Fulvivirga ulvae: one gene and its partners. The main gene of each other region encodes a partner of the protein of the gene in region 3 in a complex. Links are inferred from orthologs where the notes say so. Each region holds a gene or a part of one and is shown on either strand. Other genes may lie near its edges.

Region 1 (7,596 bases), 370 kb from region 3 along the record:
TAAATCAGCAAGTGAAGAAAGGCTGGGAGAGGTCTTTTGAACATTTTTTTCTGACCAAACGCGATCAAAAACATATTCTTCCACCGCTGAGAAGTGCTATCGTTTATCTCAACATCCTTACCCAGATTAATATTGCTTTTTATACGCCTAATGCGTTTAAGCAGCACAAACGTGGCTGCTCCAAGTATGATTAAAAATGCTATCTGTCCTATGTATTCCATTCCAAGTAAATTTATATGTATAAATTTATTATTTTTATTTGCATCAATTATAAAATTATATAGTTTTGCATCCTCTTACAACGGTGCTGTAGCTCAGTTGGTAGAGCATCGGACTGAAAATCCGTGAGTCGGTGGTTCGAGCCCACTCAGCACCACATCAAAGTCCCGAAGAAATTCGGGACTTTTTTGTTTTATGTTATTGGTGTTTTTCATCAGTTATGTTTCTTTAGGTAGTTTAGATTATAGGCTTAAAATTAACACATATGACCAAAAATAGTATGCAAGCATACTATTTTTCCCTCTAATTTATAATTGTTCTTGATAACTTAAGCGGTTGTAATTACCTTTTAGGAAATTTAAAAAAATCATTTCCCATTGCCTGAAATTTCGATAAGACTTTTTTCTCAGCACCTGATGCAAGGAGTTTGGTGCATCATCCTGGCATTTTTATTTCTGTACACCTTTAATGTCTACCGCAAGCACTATCTCAAGATCTGGTCTTTAAGCTGGTGTGCTTTTGCTTTATACTTGCTTACTGCTGCCTCCATTTTACAAATCATGTGGATATATCCTGTCGACCATCCCGTTTGGGTTTCACTAACTATTGTGTCGATAAGTGCTTCCTATATTCAAACCGTTTTACTTTTTATCGGTACATGGGAGTTAATCAATGAAAGAAAGTTTCAAAAATCAAGATTATTCATGATACTACTGCTTGCCATCGCACTTGCAACAGTATCTGGTATACTATTCCTTAATGATACTTCTGCCTCAGATGAGAGATTTTTTGTAAGGGTAAGTGTGAGAGCACTCATTACAGGCGCAGGCTTTCTGGCCACAGGAATCTGGATAATAATTACTACCTCAACTTTTAAAGGGCTTGGTAAAAAATTGCTTACGGTGGCTTTTATAGTGTTTGGTCTTGAACAGATCAACTATTTTATTGTAGGTCTGCTACCACTTATTGGTATAGAATACAAATTTCCATATGTTGCTCACCTTGGGCTTCTGGACTTTTTTCTTCAGGCGCTTATAGGTATGGGGATGGTCATTTGGTTGTTAGAGAATGAACGTCGCGACCTTAAAAAAGCCAATGCAGAGCTTGATAGCTTTTTTTACAGTACCTCCCATGACCTTCGTTCTCCAATAGCTTCAATACTAGGCCTCACCTACCTTGCCAAGCACCAAAGTAAAGACCAGGAAACCCTGGAAATTTTTGAACGGATAGAAGGGCGAATCCAAAAACTGGATGAGGTGATTAACGACATACTTAACTATTCTAAAAACAGTAAAAGGATACTTAGCGTAACCAAACTGGATTTCAATGTACTGCTGGATGATGTAATTGGTGCAGTAAAATTTGCCAAAGGGGCATCGGCTATCAGGCTTGATTATGAACCCAATGAAAAGAATCTGCTTAACGGAGATAAAGACAGATTAGTAACTATATTGAATAATTTAATCTCTAACTCCGTCAAATATCATGATCTCTCCAAGGCAGATCCTTACATTAAAGTTGGTTTTCATAAATCAGGAGGAGTTGTTACCATCACTATCTCAGACAATGGAAATGGCATTGACCCCAAGCACCATTCGAAGATCTTTGACATGTTTTACAGGGCTTCAACTGACTCACAAGGCTCCGGGTTAGGGCTGTTTATTGTTAAAGAGGCCGTTAAGAAACTCAACGGCACCATATCTCTGGAGTCTTCACCGGGGGTGGGATCAACTTTCAAAATTGTTATTCCCGAGCCTGAACTCTGACGGCACAAAATAAAACCGGAGGATGCTAGTTTAGCCGCTTTAATTTGTCTATTTCCTTATCTGTCAAAAACCTCCATTTACCTCTTGGAAGATTAAGTTTATCCAGCGGGCCATACATTACTCTGTCAAGTTTTATCACTTCATAACCAAGGTGCTCAAAAATTCGTCGTACTATTCGGTTCTTTCCGATGTGAATTTCAATCCCGAGTATTTTTTTATTGTTATCCACTATGCCTAAGCCATCTACCACGGCCACTCCATCTTCAAGCTCCAGCCCTTCTTCAATCTTCACAAAATCTTCTTTGGTAATATTCTTATCCAGCTCTACCCTATAGATTTTTTTCACTTTGTGAGAAGGGTGGGCCAGCTTGCGGGCAAGCTCTCCATCATTAGTAAAAAGCAAAAGTCCCGTTGTATTTCTATCAAGTCGGCCTACAGGGTATATTCTTTCCTCGCAGGCGTTTTTTACCAGCTCCATTACTGTCCTGCGGTTTTCCGGATCATCGGTAGTGGTAATAAAATCCTTTGGCTTATTGAGCAGTACATAAACAGACTTTTCCGGGGTTAAATTCTTCCCTTTATACACAACCTTATCAGTAGCCTCAACTTTATAACCAAGTTCTGTAATTACCTGTCCGTTAACTTTTATTTCTCCGGCAGCTATGAGTTTATCCGCCTCTCGTCTGGAACAGACTCCGGCGTTGGAGATATATTTATTCAAGCGAATCTCTTGTGGAGTATCCTGCTTCGGAATATTAGGAGTATCCTTTTTGGCTTTTGACGTGGATTGTGACCTGGCGCGGCCCTTCACATCAGCCTTGCTACGTTTGTTTTCTGGTTTTCTTGATTTTTTCATAAGATAACGCAGTATCGCTACTGGGTTTTAAATGTTTGACGGACAAAGTCAATTTTCTGACTCTTCTCCGATTGAATTATCATCTGCAGGCGCAAAATCTTTTGGTGTCGGCAATTCATTCAGACTATTGATACCAAAGTACTCCATAAAAAAATCGCTGGTTCCATATAGTAATGGCCTGCCGATTGATTCTGATTTTCCTTTGATCTCCAGCAGGCCTTTTTCCAGAAGCTTCTGTACTGCATAATCGCAGTTAACACCACGGATACTCTCCACATCTGACTTGGTAACAGGCTGCTTATAGGCAATGATAGAAAGTGTTTCCAATGCGGAGGTAGACAATCTTCTTTTGGATTGCTGCTTCAGCATTATACCTATGCTGGCCTGATATGCCGGTTTTGTTAAGAATTGGTAACCTCCTCCGGAATGGTTTAAACTGAAAGAAAATTCATCAGATTCAAATTTTTCTTTCAGTTTTTTTAAAGCTTCTTCAATGTCCTTTTCTGGTACATCTGCCTCAAACATCTCAGAGAGGCATGCCTTAAGTTCATTAACCTTTATAGGGCCGGGCGAACAAAATATCAACGCCTCTATATGATTCTGAAGAAAATCCACCGATTAATTCTGCTGGCTTAGTTTAGCTTCTATAGATTGGGTTGTGTGAGGTACTGCACGTAAACGATCCTTAGAGATCAATTTGCCGGTTACAGAACAGACACCATAAGTACCATTTTTTATTCTTACCAATGCGCTCTCCAGGTTATTTATAAACTTCTGCTGGCGTGCAGCCAATTGACTAAGGTTTTCTTTTTCAGCTGTATCTGCTCCGTCCTCAAGCACTTTGGTATTTCCGGAAGTAGAGTCTGTACCCTCGTCGTTACTTTTATTGAGGGTTTCTTTTAATATTTTCAACTCGTTTTTGGCCTTCTCTAATTTTTCGATAATGAGTTCTTCAAACTCATTTAACTCTGCCTCTGAATACCTGGTCTTTTCTTCCTTACTCATTATGCTAAAATTTTAGTTAAATTTCATCGGTTCCAATAAAACCGCCTAAAAATAGTTTATGGAACCCAAAACAAAAAAGATTATATTGAATAAATTGTTTCAGGTCTAAACAAATTTAATTTAAAATAGTGCCATAAAACCAATAAAAATTAAGCTGATTTGTAAAAGTTATTTCCTTGAATGTTTCGATTTTTTAAAGCAAAAGTCTATTTCCATTTAAGAAGAAGCCTTATCTCCTAAAAGGATAAGTTGAAATAGAGGAACTTTCTTTTTAATTAAAGAAAGATGTACGAGCCAATTTTTGAGTCCGTTGAACAGATTGGAGAATCACGTCGTATTACCCTATTGGTGATTCTTTTAACCCGTATTAAACTCCACTTCTATCAAGGTCTGGTTTTGGAACCCAAAATAAAAAAAGGTTATATTGGGTAAATTGTTTTTATTCCAGACATTTTGAATTCAAAAAAGCAAAAAACCAGCCCTGTTTATGAAAGTTGTTAAGTCATATATCTTCATTTTTCTTATTTTTTTTATCGCATGCCAACCTTCTCCAAAAGGAGAAAAAACCATTTCCAAGGAAATAGAAGATGAAAAAACACAACCCCCCGGACCTATTACTTTGGTAATACATGGAGGAGCAGGAACGATAAAAAAGGAAAACATGAGTGCCGAAAAGGAGGCTGCCTATACGGCCAAGCTACAGGAAGCTCTCAACAGCGGGTATGCCGTTCTGGAAAACGGGGGTACAAGTATTGACGCAGTTAGTACGGCCATACAGATATTGGAAGAGTCACCACTATTTAACGCAGGCCGTGGTGCCGTTTTTACTAATGAAGGGAAAAATGAAATGGATGCCTCCATAATGAACGGTAAAACAAGTGAGGCCGGGGCTGTAGCTGGCGTGACAAATGTGAAAAGTCCTATTTTGGCCGCAAGGGCTGTAATGGAAAAATCACCTCATGTAATGATGGCTGGCCATGGTGCAGAGCAGTTTGCCGCGGAGCAGGGACTGGAAATAGTTGATCCCTCCTACTTCTATGATGAAAATCGTCATGAACAATTACAGCGTATCAGGGAAAAGGAAAACACTTCGGCATACCTTGATCAATATCCCGATTATAAATTTGGCACAGTAGGTTGTGTGGCCCTGGACGCTTATGGCAATATAGCAGCTGGTACTTCTACCGGAGGCATGACTAACAAAAGATATGGCCGCATAGGCGATTCTCCTGTAATTGGCGCTGGTACGTATGCCGAAAATGCCACATGCGGTGTCTCCGCAACAGGGCACGGCGAGTTTTTTATAAGAAATGTGGTGGCATATGACATTGCCGCATTAATGAAATACAAACACATGACAGTGGAAGATGCCGCCAACGAAGTAGTGATGAACAAGCTCATCAAAAAAGAAGGATCCGGTGGAATAATTGCCCTTGATCGCAAAGGCAATATAGCAATGCCTTTTAATACGGCAGGAATGTACAGGGGTTATATTCGTGAAAAAAATAACCCCATTGTTAAGATCTATAAAGATTAGGTTAACTCAAGCTGAGAGTTGAGGTTTTTAACCCGCTCTTTCAACGCAGACAGATCCATGCTTATTCGGTATTTCATTTTGATATACCTTAGGATCACTTCTGCTTTCTTTCCTTGTCTTAAGTGAAAAAGAATGGACTTATCAATTACACAATTCATAACTATAGCACGTTTTAGGTTTATTAGGTATCATAAATAAAACAATTTTTTTTTACTATAGTTTGGATTATGTAATTGAATTTATGATTTAAAGGAAAGTTTAAAAGTAATCTTAAAATTAGTTAAAATTTAGTGCTGATAATGACGCAGCTGTTTGTGAATCATATGGTTATTACGATAAATCGGCAATTAAAATTTTGTACCAACCACAACTTTTTCCTTAAACCGCAGCACCTCCCCGTTCAAGCCGAAAGCTTCAAGAAAAACCAGATAATAACCGGTCCGGACTTTTGATCCCACCTCATCGGTTGCATCCCATGTATAGAACCCTTCGGCAGGTAAATAATCATTTTCCCCAAGTATTTTTATAGTTCTTCCAAACGCATCTAATATTCGCGTGGTGACTATATAACCGGCTTTATCAAAAGCATAATTAATAGTAGTATAATCATTGTGGCCAGACCCGTCCGGTACAATTACTTTAGGTTCAGCAATGATCTGTCCGCTGTTGGTTTGGAAGCCTTTACTGACTTGAGAGTTTATATATCCCGGGGTGGCAAAGCCGGCAGCAGAGGCTGCAGATTTCCAACTGTTACTCTCGTTGGTAGGTGCAACAAAAGAAATTCTTTCCAGCGATACCCCCTCCTTATCTGCAAGCAGAGCCAAATGAAGATCCTCAGAGTATTCAAATAAATCCAGAACGGCTGAATCCGGATTTAGTAGTATGACTACACCTGTATCATCGTTGTAAGCCGGCAACCTTTTAACCTCATTAAAGTTTCTTTCATCCGATCTTGGGTAGTTTTCCTTCAATACTATAGAGCTCTCCGTCAGAGCAATATAATTATGCGGCTTTAATACAATATTGCTGGCAGCAACCGGAAATATTTGCTTGCTATGGTATTGACCATCCAGCTTTTCACCATTGGCCAGTAACAAGTCCTTGAGATTAACATGTTTTGAGGAGTTGTTGTAAAGCTCCACAAAATCCACTCCGCCTGAATAGGGATTAAACAGCACCTCGTTAATAATTATTTCAAAGCTGTCGGCTGGTTCAACCAGATAAAAATCGTATAAATTTTCTTCATCTATAAGATTACCACTGCAGTCTCTGATGCCGTTCACTTTCAGACTGTAGGTTATACTGCCATGAAGCTGATCAGAAAGTTTGAGCCCTATCTCATCTAAACCACTGCCTGGAATCACACTTGAAACCTCAACTGCCGGGTTTATAATAAAATTTCCCGGAACAATATCAGTATCCAGCACCTCATTAAACCTCACCACTACCGAATCCGCACGAAGGCCAAACACTTCCGTTACCAGAGGAGGAGTAAAATCAGGATTTTCACTTATTACGGAATTAATGGCACCCGGCGTGCCGCCAGACAGATGCTCAGAAGCAGTCCAATTGCCGCCACTGCCACATAAATTTGCCGGATCAATGAGTTCGAGGGTCCAGCCACCATCTGATTTTAAAGAGCTTTTGTACCAGCTGGAGGAATAATGTACGGAATCTGTTACCCGGTTATGGGCATCCCTGATCAACAGAAAATCTTCATTATTGTTAAGAGTGGGCCAATTATTCAATCCCATTACCTGACCATATGGGGCAAGTTCCGGGGCAGCCTCCTCCGGACATAATATTAAATAATCCCCCGGAAAGAAGTAGGAACTATTCAATATAGCTGTATCCTTCAAGTCTGAGAATTGCCAGTTGGCGAGGTCGAAAACCTTATTACTGTTATTGTAAACTTCAATGAATTCTCTTTCCGGCAAATCATTGGGTGGGCTTGGATCAGCAAATATTTCTGTAATTATAACATCTTTAAACGCAGCCAGCTCTTCAACAAAATACACGAATCCATAAAATATTGATGAAATCGCATTCCCGGAAAGATCCTGCACACCCTTAATCTCAATTTGGTGCATCTTCCCTTTTGCAAAATCGGAAGCAAAATCCAAATGAACAATCCTGGAATCGGCTTCATCGACCGTTACGGAAGAAGGATAACCAATACCGTCACTCACAAAATAATTATTAATATCTTCTCC
Region 2 (8,746 bases), 2.4 Mb from region 3 along the record:
TCTGTAGTACTGGTACTTGCTGTTATTATTAAAGGTTCAGTCACAACGACAGAGCTCTCAGCAGTACAACCATCAATATCTGTCACCTCAATAGAAATTGTTCCAGGAGCCGCGTTACTGAAATCCACAGAGTTAGCATTGTTTGTAATTGTAGCTCCCGCAGAATTAATCAATGTGGAGAAAGAAAAAGAAGACCTTCCTCCTGAAACATTAAATGTCCCAGCACCATCTGTATCTCCATTACAGTCAAGGATAATATCTCCAGTATTGTTCAATTGTAAATCATACCATTCAATAATAACCTCATCAGTAGTACCAGGACAGGTCATACTAAGGTCAGTGATAGTCCATCTAAATTCATTGATACCTGTTGATAAACCTGTAACCGTAGCATTAGGAGTATTTGCATCAGGAGAAAAGGATCCCGAACCTTGTAAAACCGTCCATGTTCCCTGTTCTCCACTTAAAAAGTTATTTCCGGCCAAGGTTGCTGCATCTGAACATAACAATTGATCAGAACCTGCATCAGCAGTGGTAACAATCGCCACAAAAATCCCATTTAGGTCAAAAGTACAATTATTCGCATCTGTTACTGTCACATCGTAAGTTCCTGCATCTAGGTTAACAGGGTCCTCAACATCCCCTATTGCCGTAGGACCACTCCATGCAAATGAATATGGAGCTACTCCTCCTGTAACTGTCAAATCTATGGCACCTGTTCCAGGTGTACAAGCTGGAGAAACACTTGAAGAAACATCCATTGCATTAGCAGAATTCACATTAATACCGAACCCTCCTATTATTGACGTGCATGGTCCCGGACCATTTACCCTTATCACATAATCACCGTCGGGAACCAACCCAAACTGAACAATATTGGGAGCTATTTCAGTAACAGTTACAGGTCCGAAGGGATCAGAAACTGCAGTTGGTCCCGAAAGGTCAAATAATACATACGTAAAAGGGGGGGTTCCATCGTTAAAGGTAGCCGTAATAGTAGCCTCTTCACTGGCATCATTACATACTTCTATAACAGAATTAGCATTTGTAGGACATTGACCATACAAATAAACCGGACCTAAAAGTAAAAGAAAGGTTAAAAGTCTCTTCATTATTGTCGTTTTCTGCTGATTTTTATCCCTTGCAAACCACCTATTGTTTTAGAGCAATCTCCAGACTCCATTTGAACCAGATATGACGACTCCTTTAGTTGGTCAAACTTTAAAATATCAGAATTGGAGTACACTGTTTCTTCCCGGATGAATTCGTAACTTCCGCCATTAAGATCAAAAAGTTTAAATGTCAAAGGGAAGACCCCTTTTTTAACTTCTATCAATATTTGGCCATTGTCATCTGAACCATAACAATTGTTTACACTATAATCTATAACCATATTGTCACACCCAGTATCAATATCGGCGTTAAGAATTAGTGGACTTAAATAAAGAGCTAAAGCTATAAACAGTAACCGCGCCTGATAGGACATAATTTAAAAAGTTTTCAATATATATAGTTAAAAAAATTAAAGTAACCGACTACAGACATATTGTACTATTCCGACATAGTATCAAAAAGTAAAGATGTATCTTTAATTGGTTTTTTCAAATAGTAATGCTTATCAAAGGCTCAATTTAGTCATATGAGTAATATTTCGTAATAAAAAACCCAGTTTTTACACAATATTTACTCAGAAATAACGTTTGATTGAACTAAATTAATTAAAATTAGTATTTTCTATTGATGATTTCGCTAAGGATGATCGCTTTGCGCGCTCCTTCTTCATCCTGAAGCATCTCCAAAACCTCGCCTGCAACCGAATTTTCTTCCTCCGTTTCGTATGGCTTAAAATGTTCCATTCTTTCCAATGGTTCATCCAGGCTTACGAGTTCGTCAATTGTTTTCAGCTTCTTGGCCTCATTTACAGACCTGCTATAAGTTTCCCGAATTTCATCATCGGCATATTCATCTTCATAAGAATAGACCTCTTCTTCATAAGAGTATGGGGGCGTCTCTTCAGGCTCTTGCTTACGAGGAGCTTCTTCTCCTGTAAATTCCCTGAGCAGCTCTTCAAAGGTGAGTGTTTTTTCTGTTTTTTCCCGGGAGAATCTATAGATCCTCCCTGGTCTGATGTGGTTGGTGGATTGCCCTCTTTCTTAGCTTTTAAGACCCTCGAAAGAATGGCAATAACAATAAATATGATATAAAGTATTAATTCGACATCCATGGTTTAACAAATTTATCATTTTTAATTTTAAATTTGTTGCCTTTGCTTTGATTAAAAATGCTATAGTTAGCATCAGGGCAATCAAATCTTTTAATTAGTTTTAAGTGAATGCAACTTTCCAAGCTAGAGATCAAGGGTTTTAAGAGTTTTGGTGATAAGGTAACGATAAACTTTGATGAAGGTATTACCGGGATCGTTGGACCAAACGGGTGTGGAAAATCAAACATTGTTGATTCTATCCGCTGGGTGCTGGGAGAACAGAGCAGCAGAACATTGCGCTCTGAAAAGATGGAAAATGTAATTTTTAACGGCACTAAAAAACGTAAGCCTACGCAGCTTGCTGAAGTTTCACTCACCTTTAATAATACTAAAAACTTACTACCTACAGAATACTCCCAGGTAACGATCACCAGACGTTACTACAGATCCGGTGAAAGCGAATATCTGCTGAATGGTGTTACCTGCAGGTTAAAAGATATTACCAACCTTTTTCTTGATACAGGTATTGCTTCCAACAGTTACGCTATCATAGAACTAAAAATGGTGGATGACATCCTTAATGACAAGGATAATTCCAGAAGAGGGTTATTTGAAGAGGCTGCAGGAATATCGAAATTCAAAAAAAGGAAAAAAGAAACCCTCAAAAAGCTACAGGATACTGATGCTGACCTTGAGCGTGTAGAGGATCTCTTGTATGAAATAGAAAAAAATATGAAGTCTCTTGAGCGGCAAGCCAAGCAGACTGAAAAATATTATAAACTAAAAGAAGAGTATAAAAGGTCAAGTATCCTCCTGGCAAAGCTTACCATAAGCAAACACACGGAGAGCTATCAACAGCTTAGAAAACAGATTGAGTCAGAAAATGACAAAAAGATAAGCCTCAACAAACAGGTCAGTGAAAAAGAGGCTAGCCTGGAAAAGTCGAAGGCAGATCTTATTAATAAGGAGAAAACTCTGGCATCCAGACAAAAGACGCTCAACGAGCATGTAAACAAGATCAGGCAATACGAGAGCGAAAAAAAGATTAAAAATGAACGTCTGAGGTTTTTAAATGACAAATCCGAAAGCCTGAGAGACCAGATTGAGCAAGACCGGAAAAGTAATGAAAGGGCCAAATTCAGTGTTGAAAGTCTTACGCATGAAAGAAGCTCTGCCCAGAAAATACTGAATGAAATTGAGCAAAAGGTTGCCTTTCTAAAGGAGGATTACGAAATCCAGAAAAGGAAAACCTCTCAACTACAGGAGGAAACAGATACCCTGCGAAAAATTCAGAAGAATAAGCAGGAAGAGGTTTACCAATTAAAAAAATCTGTTGAAATCAAAGAGCTACAGCTTTCCAGCTTAAAACAGGAGCTTGAAAAAACAGCCACGGATACCAGCCAGCAGAGTGCCAGCTTAATAGAATTCGATAAGAAGGTTAATGCCTTGTCTGAGCAACTGGCTGTAAAAAACAAAGAGCAACAGAAACTGCAGGCTTCGGAGGAAGACATTCAAAACAGGATGGAGTCAACCACTAAAACCATCGAGGTAATCCGGGAAGAGCTTACCCAAACTAACAGGAAGCTTGATGCCAGACAAAATGAGTATAATCTAACCAAATCTCTGGTCGAGAATCTCGAAGGCTTTCCCGAGGCCATCAAATTCTTAAAGAAAAAAACAGGATGGAAAAAGAATGCTCCCCTCCTATCTGATATACTCACCTGTGATGATGAATACAGGGTGACTATAGAGAATTACCTGGAACCATACCTTAATTATTATGTAGTTGATCAGGAAGCAGAGGCTTATGAAGCGATCAATATTTTAAGTGATGCAGCCAAGGGCAAAGCCAATTTCTTCATTCTGGATTCCTTTGAGAAGTTTACCCCATCCGATACCAGACTGTACGACAACGCCTTCCCTGCCACTGAAATCATGGAATATGACAGTAAGTACAGGAAATTAATGGGGCACATTCTGGACAGGGTTTATATCCTGGAAGGTGACTATAAAAATATACCTCAGGATGATGACAATATTTTCATCACCAAAAGTGGTAAGGTTACGCGACGAAGGTTCAGCATTTCCGGGGGGTCGGTAGGTCTTTTTGAAGGAAAGAAGATAGGACGTGCAAAAAACCTGGAGAAGCTAGACAAGGAAATAAAGCAGCTCTCTAAAAAACTAAGTGAAGTACAGCAAAGCCTCAGCGAAAAGCAAAAAGAGCTGGAAAAGCTAAAGGGTAGTACTAGAAAAAATGAAATTGAAGAGCTGAGGGAAGAGATCAAGCTGATCAATGAAGAGTACATTTCCATTAAAACCAAGCAAGAACAGTTCAGCCAGATGCTTTCTGATGCTGATATGCGCAAGGAAGATATTATCGCCAAGATAGAAGAGCTTACAGAGGCTATTGCCGAAGATAAACCCAACGCCGAAAAAGAAGAAAAGGAGCAACAGGAAAAAGAGATCAGGCTCAGCCATTTGATCTCAGACCTGAACGAACAAAGTGAGCTGCTGGCAGAAAAATCATCGGCATTTAATGAACAGAATATCTTTTATCATCAGCAGGAAAACAGGGTAAAGAGTGTTGAACAGGAAATAGAATATAAGCAGGATGCTTTTGAAAGCAGCAAAGCAAGGATAGAGAAAAATCAGGAAGAGCTGAAGCAAAATGAAACTGAGATCAAGCAACTCGTAGAAAAGGCGGAAACCAGCGACGATGAGCTGATCGGTATGTACGATGAAAAAGAAAGTATCGAGCAGGCAGTAAATGAAGCTGAAAAAGAGTACTATGCAGCCCGGGGGGATATCGACGAGATTGATAAGTCTGCCAGAGAGATACAAAGGAACCGTGAGGGTATCGATACATTGCTCATGGAGCTTCAGAACAAACTCAATGAAACAAAACTTGAGCTAAGCTCCGTCAAGGAAAGACTATCAGTCGAGTTCAATATCAAACTGGATGAGCTGATGGAGGAAGAGCAAGCTGAGGTAACAACCGAAGAAACACCTGATGAATATACCTTGCAGGAGGATGTAGCTAAAATCAAGGACAAACTTGAGAAAATGGGGCCAATCAACCCTATGGCTATGGAGGCCTACCAGGAAATCAAAGAAAGAAACGACTTTATTACTTCCCAGCGAGAAGACCTTTTTAAAGCCAAGGAATCACTGCTTACCACCATTGATGAGATAGATACCGTAGCAAAAACGACCTTCATTGAAGCCTATGAAAAAATAAAGGAAAACTTCATGAAAGTTTTCAGAAGTCTTTTCACTGAAGAGGATGATTGTGACCTGAGGCTGAGTGATCCTGAAAATCCCCTTGAATCAAGCATTGAGATTATAGCTAAACCCAAAGGTAAACGCCCTCTGACCATTAACCAGCTTTCAGGAGGTGAGAAAACTTTAACAGCCACTTCCCTGCTTTTTGCGATCTACCTGTTAAAACCGGCACCCTTCTGTATCTTTGATGAGGTGGATGCTCCTTTGGATGATGCCAACATTGATAAATTCAACCAAATCATAAAGAAATTCTCAAAAGAATCGCAGTTCATCATTGTAACGCACAATAAGCGTACTATGTCCAGCACCGACGTAATCTACGGTATCACTATGATAGAACAAGGTGTATCAAGAGTGGTGCCTGTTGACCTGCGGGAGCTGGCAGATCAGTAGTATCCATGAGTATACTCTTTCATTTATCATCAATTTTTGCAGAACCGATCTCGGGGTGAACCCTGAGATTGATGCCGGAGCGTCTGTTAGCAGATTAATATGTTCCGGTAAAGTATCGAAAATTTGCCCCAGGCTTACTTTTTGAAAGGAGTTTCCCTGAAATTTAACATTCAGAAATTCCCTGATAGAAATGGCCTTTTTAGATGCCAAATTTGATATATCATTTTCAACCAAACATTATATCAAATGAAATCTATCCAAACCAACATCTCTGCTTATATGACGCTAGTACTGTTCGTCGTAGCCAGTTTAAATGCAAACGCTCTTACCACAAAAGAAAGAAACGCAAAAGAAGATCGTATTAAAGGACTTGTAATCTTTTCGATGATCAAGTATATCCAATGGCCTGAAGCCAGCGAAGAGCTTGTTATCGGGATATTATCTGATAACCAGGAAATGATCAACCTGTTTAATGAAATAGCCTCTGACCGCTCCAGTTCAAATAAAAAGATCGTTATCAAATCATTTTCAACAATAGGAGAAGCCACAAAACACTCGGATATTCTCTTTATTCCCAATGAAAGCAGTGCCGAGTTTGAAGCTTATAGCAGCAATGGTCAAAAGGTATTAATCATTACGGAAAAAGAAGGGTTATGCAAACGTGGCAGCGCCATCAATCTCATCACAATTGACGGCAAACTAAGATTTGAGATCAACAAGAAAGTTGTTGAAAAATCAGCATTAAAAATATCTTCAAAACTCACGGAAATGGGTATTGAAGTTTAGTTGTGGCTAACTAATTCAGGAGGAGCCTGGTGGCTTCTCCTGATATTATCACAAATAATGGCTGTAGCCATAGCCACATTTAAAGACTCTGCCTTACCATAACGGGGTATTGTTATTTTCCTGCTTACCTTACTTAAAACCTGTCCGGAAATACCATTAGCTTCATTTCCCATCACCAGTATCCCTCCCTGCCCAAATTGAGTACTATGAACGTCCTCTCCTTCCATCAGTGCACCATATATTGGCAACTCAACTTTACTTAAAAATTCAGGCAGATCTTCATAAAACATATCTACTCTGCAGAATGATCCCTTTGAGGAAGCAATTACCTTCGGATTATAAAAATCAGCGGTCTGAACTGAAGCCACAACCTCTTTGATCCCATACCAGTCAGCGATGCGCAAAATAGTCCCCAGGTTACCCGGGTCATTGATATCGTCAAGAGCAAGTATCCAGGTATTTGAGTACAATTCTATTTCCTTCCGAGCCTTTATACGAACCACTGCAATGGCTGCATCATTGGTTTTTAATGTTCCCAGGGCCCCTAGTTGTTTTGCTGAAGTAGCAATAATTTCAAAATCATTGCGATCCAACACGGCAATACTATTGATAAACTCCTCCGTAGCAATCAGTTGCTTTATTTCATAACCAGAATTTAATACTTCAAGCACACTTTTTGCCCCCTCTACCAAAAAGCATTGTTCTTGTTTCCTGTATTTCTTTAATTGCAGTGATTTGATGAACTTCGCATTACTTTTCGATACCATAATTAGCGTTTGAGTTTGAGGATAGCCCTGTACCTAGTATTTTTTTTAGTTGTTGGTGTAGTCACTTCAGGGTGTCTGGGTACCAAATATCTGAAAGATGGTGAAAAATTGTTGTATAAACAGAAAATAAAAGGTGCCAAGAACCTGGATAAAGAAGAACTTGACCAGCTATATGCGCAGGAGCCCAACAGACAATTTCCCATCATCCCTTTCTCTCCTTATGTATGGTTCTACTATTGGGGTCTGGACAACTATGATATTGCAGCCTACGAGGCCAGACGCGAAGCTGTAAGAGCCAAATGGAATTCAAAAATAGCCCTTGCCAAGACAAAAGATAAAAAGAAAAAGGTTGAACGGTATGAAAGAAAAAAAAGAAAGAAAATAGCCAAGATCAACAGAACCATTCAGGAAGGCAATGTACTCATGCGATGGGGAGAACCTATTGCTGTATTTGATTCCTCCCTGGCTGAACAAACAATGGGAAGACTGAAACTTTACCTAAACTCCAAAGGCTATTTCCAGGCAAAAGTAGATTCTGCCATTGACATTGCAGACAAGCGCCTTTCTATAACCTATTTACTGGATCAGGGAGAACCATACAGGATTGATACCCTCTTCACTCAAACCGGTGACAGCACAATAAGCAAAGTACTGGAGAAAAATAAGGATAAAAGTTATCTGGTGGAAGGTGAGAATTATGAACAAAATAACTTAACAAAGGAAAGGGAAAGAATTGATCTGTTGTTAAAAGATAACGGATATTTTGACTTTAGCCGACAATATGTAGAATTCAATGTAGATACCGCTCTAATAGGTGATAAAAAGATAGCTATTCAAACTGTAATCAATAAACCTTCGAAACGGGGTTATCATAAAGTTTTTACTGTTGGCGCTGTTAACTTCACTACCGATGCAGATGTAAGCCTCATACCTGACTCACTGAGAACGGAAAAGGAATACAGGGGTATTACCTACCGCTACCATAATTATCAATACAATGAAAAAATCCTCAACAGAAGGGTTTTCATCAAAAAAGATAGTGTTTATAGTAAATCGAATACTTTCAGTACGCAGCGACAACTGGCCAACCTTGACCATTTTCGTTTCATTAATATTCATTATGATTCATCAGGGGGTAAGCTTATAGCCAACATATTTACTAGCCCTTTGAACCGCTACCAATGGACCAATGAAGTTGGTATCAATGTAACTCAGGGGTTTCCAGGGCCATTTTACAATCTTTCATTTAAGAAAAGAAACGTATTCAAAGGCCTGGAAATATTTGAAGTTAACGGGCGGATCGGTATTGAAGGAG
Region 3 (7,506 bases):
CAATGGAATATTCCAACCCCTTTTCTCTTGGAGAGAACTGCCGGAATTCTCCCTCAGGATCATTGGCATTTAATATCCTGTAGTCGTTAGTAAGCGTGCTGCCAGACCAGATAATGAGATACTGGTCCGACTTGGTTTTATATATTCCGGTGTAAAAGGTATCATCCTCCTCTTCAAATATCAGGTCATCCTCAGTTTTTGCACCCAGACGGTGCTTGAATATCTGGTTAGACCGCAGGGTGTTCGGATCCTTTTTGGTGTAGAAAAGTGTTTTATTATCGTTTGCCCAGGTACTGCTTCCGGTCGTATTATCGATGGACATATCAAGGAGTTGGCCGGTTTTAAGATTCTTTACATAAATGGTGTACTGTCTTCGGCTTACTGTATCTATGCCAAAGGCCAACAGATTATTATCAAGGCTTACATTCAGGCCTGTAGCGTGATAATATTCGTGCCCTTCGGCCATTACGTTGACATTGAGCATTACCTCTTCTTCATTTTCCAAAGACTCTTTTTTGCGGCAATAGATAGGGTACTCCTGTCCTTCTTCGTATCGGGTATAGTACCAATATCCATTTGACATATAAGGCACGGATTCATCAGTTTGTTTTATACGGCCTACAATCTCATTGTAAAGTTTCTCCTGAAAATCCTCTGTGTGCTTCATCAGTGTATCTGTATAGGCATTTTCAGCATTCAGGTAGTCAATTACCTTTTGGTCTTCACGATTATTCAGCCAGTAATAATTATCTATTCTGGTATGCCCGTGGGCTACAAGTTGTTTTTCAATTTTTTCTGCCTTTGGAGGTAGAGGTTTCTTCATCGTTTCTTTCTCATTTTTTTCACAACTTGCAAAAATACAGGTTATCAGCAGAGCAAAAGTGTATTGACGTAATAATTTCATATATGTTAAAAAGTTTGAGGCACTAGGCTAAAGACGATTACTTTTATATTTGAAATGGTCTTTAGATAACCAGTTTAGATAAACCCAAGGTCATTAAAAACTGTTAAATGTAATACATAGTTTTTTACTATGGTCTATTTTATGTTTGAATGGACAGCAAAACTTTCGAAAGTATGAGTGATAAGAATAAAAAAGAGGTAAAGCAAAAAGAGGAGGCTAAAGGGGACAAAAAAGACCGAGAGCCGGAGTTTGAAGAGGAAAAGGAGCACCGAGGGGTGCTTCCTGACAGGAATTTAAAGAAAAACCTTGGTTGTGGAGGCTAAGTACAATAAGCGACAAAACCCTGAACGGCTCTCAGAGACTTTTCTTTGGTCTCAAACATGCCCATATGTCCCACATTATCGAAGATATGCACTACTGCTTTTTTAGGCATAAGCTCCTGCGCATAAATATGTTCAATAGGCACGGAAGTATCCTTATTGCCGGCTACAATCAAAATTGGAACTGCGAGAGATTTTAATACATCCGTTCGGTCAGGGCGGTCGCGCATAGCTTTGGTGTATGCCACGAGGCTGACCTCTGCAGTTTTTGCAGCCGAATTTACCACACTCTCGACATCTTTTTTCAGAGTAGCTCTGTTTTTGATATAAAATAACTGCGGCACAAATGAGTGTGCAAATACATCGACGCCCCTATCCTTTACAAAGTCAATGGTCTTGTTTCTTGAGGATTTCTTTTCATCACTATCAGCAAATGCCGTGGAATGGAACAGGCCTATGCCACTCAGAATGTCCGGGTATTTGTGCGCAAATGCAAGAGTTATATAGCCGCCCAAAGAATGCCCGATCATAACCATTTTGTCGATGTTTAGCATTTTAAGCCACTGATAGACCATTTCGGCAACATCGTCGATATTAAAGTCACTCTTCGGTAATGGCGTATTTCCAAAGCCGGGAAGATCAGGTGCTAATACCCTATAATGTTCTGCAAGTGCATCTGCAAAATCAGTCCATATTTCGCTTGTTTCACAAAAGCCATGAATCAATACAACAGGAAAGCCGTTACCTTTTTCTGTAAAAGAAATTGCCATGGATCAATTCTTCGCGAGCGCGGGTTCGGTGAGGGCTATTACAGCCTTTTCTATTCCTTCCGGGTCAAATCCACATTCTTTTTGAAGCTCTATTTGCTCCCCATGCTCTATTATAGCATCAGGAATGCCAAGCCTTTTTATTTGCGCAGAGTAATTATTCTCTGCCATAAATTCTAAAACAGCGCTTCCAAAACCACCCATCAGACAACCATCTTCTATGGTTATTATTTTCTTGTATTTACCGAAAACTTCATGGAGCATCTCCTCATCAAGCGGCTTCACAAAGCGCATATCATAGTGAGCAGGATTAAGGTCCTTCTTCGTAAGCCTTTCACAAGCTTCAACTACATAGTTCCCGATATGACCGATGGTGAGAATGGCTACTTCTTCACCATCTTTTATTTTTCTGCCAGTGCCTATTTTTACCTCTTCCATGGGTGTTTTCCACTCAGATATTACACCTTGACCGCGTGGATATCTTATAGTAAAAGCTTTGCCTTTGCGAGGCAATTGAGAAGTGTACATCAGGTTTCGGAGTTCCGATTCGTTCATTGGTGATGCCACGATCATATTAGGTATACAGCGCATATATGCTATGTCGTAAGCTCCGTGGTGCGTAGGTCCGTCTGCACCTGCGAACCCTGCTCTGTCCAGGAAGAAGTTTACCGGTAGATCCTGAATACACACATCATGCACCACCTGATCAAAAGCCCTTTGCATAAAAGTGCTGTAAATATTACAGAAGGGAATCAAACCTTGAGTAGCAAGTCCTGCTGAAAAGGTAACGGCATGCTGCTCGGCAATACCAACATCAAAAGCTCTGTCCGGCATAGCTTTCATCATAATATTCATAGAGGAGCCGGAAGGCATAGCAGGAGTGATGCCTATGATTTTGTCATTGTTTTCGGCCAGTTCTACAAGTGTATGGCCGAATACGTCCTGATATTTTGGAGGCTGGGGAGTTTCATGTACCTTTTTGCGAATCTCTCCCGTAAGCTTATCGAATTTACCCGGGGCATGCCAGGTAGTCTGGTTGCCATTTTCCGAAGGTCCATAGCCTTTTCCCTTTCTGGTGATACAGTGAAGGATTTTAGGCCCTTTAATATCTTTCAGGTCATCGAGTACGCTCACCAGGTGATTAACATCATGGCCGTCAACCGGGCCGAAGTATCTCAGGTTAAGCGATTCAAACATGTTGCTTTGGCTAAGCAAAAATGATTTGACGCTATTCTCTACTTTTGAAATAATTTCCCGGGCATTTGGTCCGAACTTGCTGATCCTACCTAGTACATTCCATACTTCATCTTTCATTTTATTATAAGTATGAGATGTCGTGATATCGGTCAGATAATCCTTTAAAGCCCCCACATTGGGATCTATAGACATGCAATTGTCATTGAGAATAATGAGCAGGTTAGAGTTAGAAACCCCGGCATGGTTCATCCCTTCAAATGCCAAACCGCCTGTCATAGCACCGTCGCCAATAACAGCTATGTGCTGCTTTGTTTCATCCCCTTTATACTTGGAGGCAACAGCCATACCGAGGGCAGCAGATATCGAAGTGGAGGAGTGACCTACTCCAAAGGCATCATACTCACTTTCTTTCATTTTCGGAAAGCCAGACATGCCTTTGTACATCCTGTTGGTGTGGAAAACATCTCTTCTGCCTGTAAGTATTTTATGGCCGTAAGCCTGGTGGCCAACATCCCATACAAGCTGATCTTTTGGGGTATTGAAGATATAATGCAAGGCTACGGTAAGTTCCACAACACCAAGGCTTGCCCCAAAATGGCCACCGTAGACAGAAACATTGTCGATAATAAAGGTTCGCAGTTCTTCACATAACTGCACCAACTGTGTCTGATCAAGCTTTTTTAAATCGTCAGGGTTGTTTACAGTGGCTAAAAGTTTTCCGGGTTCAATCAGCATTATATAGAAAAATCGATGATGTAACTGTTAAACAATAACTTAAGTTAAGTGTTTTATTTACCTATTGCAAACGGCTATTTCTTCTTATAAAGTTCAAAAGTACATTTTTTTTATCAACCGGATATTATTTCAGGGTATAAGTAATATCTTTGAAGTTCTGCAAGAAAAATTTAAAGCAATTATTTGTTTTGAGCTTTGAAATAAAATTACCGCTTTTTGAGGGCCCATTTGACCTTCTGCTCTTTTTTATTGAAAGAGATGAGCTCGACATACACGATATTCCCATATCAAAAATCACAGGCGATTTCCTTGACTATTTACACCGACTAGAGGAAATGAACATAGAGGTAGCCAGCGAATTTATTCTTGTAGCCGCTACATTAATGCGTATTAAATCAAAAATGCTTTTGCCCAGACCTCAATTGGACGAAGAAGGTAATGAAATAGACCCGCGCGAGGAGCTGGTAAGGCACCTGCTGGAGTATAAAAAGTACAAATCTGTACTCGAGCAGCTTCAGCAGATGGAGGAGCAAGAGATAGAAAAAGAGAAACGTGGCAACCTCATGAAGGAAGTAAGATCGCTGTCTGAAACAGTCAATGTGGAGTCTGAGCTTCAGGATATGGATCTCTATAAGCTTTTGAAAGTGTATCTGAAGGTGATGGAGCGATATGAAGTTGAAAAAAACAAACCGAGACACGAGGTAATACAATATCCATATACTATTTCCGGCCAGCGTGATTACGTAATGAATACCCTGGAAAAAATACCAAAGCTGGCTTTTGAAAAAATAATAGCTTATGATCCAAACAAAATAGCTGTAATTTTTAACTTTCTGGCAATACTTGAACTGCTTCAGATGAACCTTATTACCATGCATTTAGGTGAAGGGTTCAATAACTTCTGGATCGAAAAACTGGAGCAAGTGGCAGCCGAGTAGATGAACCTGGATACCCAAAAAATACTGAAGACGCTGAATCCTAACAAGATCTGGTTGCCAGTGGCCATCAGTGTAGGTTTTGTAGCATTCCTTGTAGTTACAGATGATAGTTTTACACCTCAAAAAATAAACCTGGTTTTTCAGGCTGATATTTTCCCCATCGTAATGGCTTTCGGCGTGCTTGTGATCAAAGAGCTTGCCTATATTTACAGAATCCGCACACTTACTAATGAAGATTTGAGCTGGTCCAGCAGTGTTTATGTGATCTTGCTATGGGAATTTGCTTCCGCAGTAACCCCTTCCGTGGTTGGTGGCACCGCAGTTGCTGTTTTTATATTACTAAAAGAGGGGATCAACCTGGGTAAGTCCATAGCATACACGATGCTCACGGCTATACTTGATAACCTTTTCTTTGTAGTGTTTGCGCCGGTGGCTCTTTTACTCATCGACCCTAATTACTTCCCTGACTTTGAGGGCACTCTTAAAGGGCTGTTTGTCTCAAGCTATTCGCTGATAGCGATCTATACCTTCATAATGATCTTTGCACTCTTCTTCAGGCCAAGACTATTTAAATGGATACTTATAAAGATTACATCGATCAGGTTTCTCAGAAAATGGAGGTATGCGGCATATCAGCATGGCAATGAAGTGATGTGGGCGAGCTCACTCATTAAGGGCAAGAAAAAAAGATATTGGGGCAAAATAATACTTGCTACAATAGTAGCCTGGATCTCCCGCTATGCCATCCTTAATTGTTTGATCGCCGCATACGCCAACGACCTTGTCATAACCGATCACCTTTTGCTATTGGGTAAGCACCTTATACTTTGGGTCGTGATGCTTATTTCTCCTACACCGGGAGGTTCAGGGCTGGCAGAAAACTTTTTCATCGAATTCTTTACAGTTTACCTCAATGAATTTACGTTAGGCGTAACACTGTTTTGGAGGCTTTTAACTTACTATCCGTATCTGATTATTGGCGCACTTATTCTGCCAAGATGGATAAAGAGAGTTTTTTTTAGGGGCAAGAAAAAAGAGGCATACGTTAAATACTGACATTTATATAACAGGCTTCAGGTGAATGTTAAGTGATTATTAACACCAATTATTCTTTGGTTTTGTGAACTTGGCCAACCTAAAATTTGGCTTTTTATTTAAGTGAAATATCCGCTTCTGATCTTTTGCATACTAACCAAATTTTCACTTATGGTATTTTTTGGCTGTTTTGACCCCTTTTTAAAACAAGCATAACAACCGAGGCAAAAAGTGGCGTTGTGCATAACGAATACTTAAGAATGTCTTGAACATCTCATAAACACTTATTAGGCTTTTCGTGTCGACATTTGCAGTGTCAAATGAAAATTAAAACTCAAAATTAAACAGACATGAAAACAAGAAATGCAATTTTAGCTACGCTTTTTACAGTAATAAGCTTAGCAGTAAATGCCACTGATGGAGAAAAAGGAAGCAACACAGCAGCTCCAAAGGTAGAGGTTAGTACAGAGGAGAGCAACGTATACCGTGTATTGTTCATGGGTAAAGGTGATGCTAAAACCATCATCAATATTTGGAATGCTGAGAACAGATTGGTGTTTACCGAAACTATTAAGAAAGTTAATGCTTTTGTAAGGCCATATAATTTCAGCCAAATGCCTGATGGTGTGTATACCCTAGAAGTAATTGAAGGAAATACAATAAGCAAAAAAATGATCTATCATGGTTCTGTTGCTCCAAGCAATGATGTGCCAGTGGATTTGAATATCGTGAAAGTAGCTCCCTTGACAGGAAAGGAAGATGTATATAAACTTACAATTATCCAATCTGGTGAAACTAAAGCTAACATCAGGATTTTGAATGCAGACGAGAAAGTTGTGTATAGCTCAGCGGAGTCATTTGAAAGAGCTTTTTGCAAGCTTTACAACTTTAAAAGAATGGCTAAAAAAGCCACAATTGAAGTAGAAATTGACGGTGAAGTAAAAAAGTATGAGCTATAAGTATAGCCTCATACTTTTTCTTACACATTAACATGGCAATTGGCTGTATTTAACAAATACAGCCTTATTTTTTTATAAGCTAGTGTAATGTAAATTTTTGTAGTCTAGTACCTTATTTAGAACATTAAGGCAGCATCTATTAATTCACAATTACTGTTTGCAGGCTTGCCATCCGGCAGCCATAAAGTATCTTCAAAGCCTATTCTGCTACTTAGCCCCATTGCTCTTGCATAGGCCAGTATCTTCCAGGCATTTTCGTTTTGTCCGTGAAGAAGAAGGGGGATTGTTATCTCATTTTTTTGAAGCAGAGCTATTATGGATTGTGTACTCTTGATAGCGACGGCGGTGTCACTTTCCATAGGTTCTATTAAAATCCTTATAAAACCAGTGGTTGGTATCTTTAGAAATTTTTGCGCACTTTTTATGCTCCAGAGTCCAGCTTCAATACCTATTCCTTTTTGCCACAATATAGATATTACATCTGTCGCTGCTGACTCATGAATGTTCACTGATGCAAAGTCAGGCAATACGTACCAGTTTTTGATCATGTCCAGAGTTTTTGGACCACTAATCCATTCGCCAGTGCTGATGCCAACGGGTACCTGAACAGCTGATCTAATGCTTAAAAGCGTTTCTGCTACCCTTTCGGGG

What was found.
Region 1: LVD17_RS08455 (region 3) and scpB share a complex: the UniProt entries of both Bacillus subtilis proteins name them as parts of the cohesin-like complex. The link is inferred for Fulvivirga ulvae from one-to-one orthologs.
Region 2: the proteins of LVD17_RS08455 (region 3) and smc are in contact, whole or in part, in a crystal structure (PDB 3ZGX), measured with the Bacillus subtilis proteins. The link is inferred for Fulvivirga ulvae from one-to-one orthologs.

The regions. Positions count from the first base shown.
Region 1 is NZ_CP089981.1:2,422,717-2,430,312, reverse strand. What follows is about bases 1,674-4,631. They hold scpB (SMC-Scp complex subunit ScpB), read right to left. Parts: upstream 3,457-4,631; coding sequence 2,890-3,456; downstream 1,674-2,889. Other genes in these bases: LVD17_RS10020 (isoaspartyl peptidase/L-asparaginase family protein), read left to right, coding at 4,334-4,631; LVD17_RS10025 (TraR/DksA family transcriptional regulator), read right to left, coding at 3,460-3,846; LVD17_RS10035 (pseudouridine synthase), read right to left, coding at 2,011-2,841; LVD17_RS10040 (sensor histidine kinase), read left to right, coding at 1,674-1,985. Outside these bases: LVD17_RS10050 (4Fe-4S dicluster domain-containing protein), read right to left, coding at 1-221; more of LVD17_RS10040, read left to right, coding at 636-1,673; more of LVD17_RS10020, read left to right, coding at 4,632-5,383; LVD17_RS10015 (hypothetical protein), read right to left, coding at 5,380-5,541; LVD17_RS10010 (lamin tail domain-containing protein), read right to left, coding at 5,731-7,596. UniProt on the Bacillus subtilis protein: Participates in chromosomal partition during cell division. May act via the formation of a condensin-like complex containing Smc and ScpA that pull DNA away from mid-cell into both cell halves.
Region 2 is NZ_CP089981.1:4,432,644-4,441,389, reverse strand. What follows is about bases 1,971-6,078. They hold smc (chromosome segregation protein SMC), read left to right. Parts: upstream 1,971-2,332; coding sequence 2,333-5,878; downstream 5,879-6,078. Other genes in these bases: LVD17_RS18960 (hypothetical protein), read right to left, coding at 1,971-2,224. Outside these bases: LVD17_RS18970 (T9SS type B sorting domain-containing protein), read right to left, coding at 1-1,112; LVD17_RS18965 (hypothetical protein), read right to left, coding at 1,112-1,306; LVD17_RS28515 (hypothetical protein), read right to left, coding at 1,725-1,856; more of LVD17_RS18960, read right to left, coding at 1,919-1,970; LVD17_RS18950 (YfiR family protein), read left to right, coding at 6,125-6,664; LVD17_RS18945 (RNA methyltransferase), read right to left, coding at 6,661-7,431; translocation and assembly module lipoprotein TamL, read left to right, coding at 7,441-8,746. UniProt on the Bacillus subtilis protein: Required for chromosome condensation and partitioning.
Region 3 is NZ_CP089981.1:2,052,435-2,059,940, reverse strand. Bases 3,119-5,986 are described here. They hold LVD17_RS08455 (segregation and condensation protein A), read left to right. Parts: upstream 3,119-4,111; coding sequence 4,112-4,861; downstream 4,862-5,986. Other genes in these bases: LVD17_RS08450 (lysylphosphatidylglycerol synthase transmembrane domain-containing protein), read left to right, coding at 4,862-5,917; dxs (1-deoxy-D-xylulose-5-phosphate synthase), read right to left, coding at 3,119-3,923. Also shown: LVD17_RS08475 (S9 family peptidase), read right to left, coding at 1-823; LVD17_RS08470 (hypothetical protein), read left to right, coding at 1,078-1,227; LVD17_RS08465 (alpha/beta fold hydrolase), read right to left, coding at 1,224-1,994; more of dxs, read right to left, coding at 1,998-3,118; LVD17_RS08445 (T9SS type A sorting domain-containing protein), read left to right, coding at 6,247-6,855; LVD17_RS08440 (3-keto-5-aminohexanoate cleavage protein), read right to left, coding at 6,972-7,506. UniProt on the Bacillus subtilis protein: Participates in chromosomal partition during cell division. May act via the formation of a condensin-like complex containing Smc and ScpB that pull DNA away from mid-cell into both cell halves.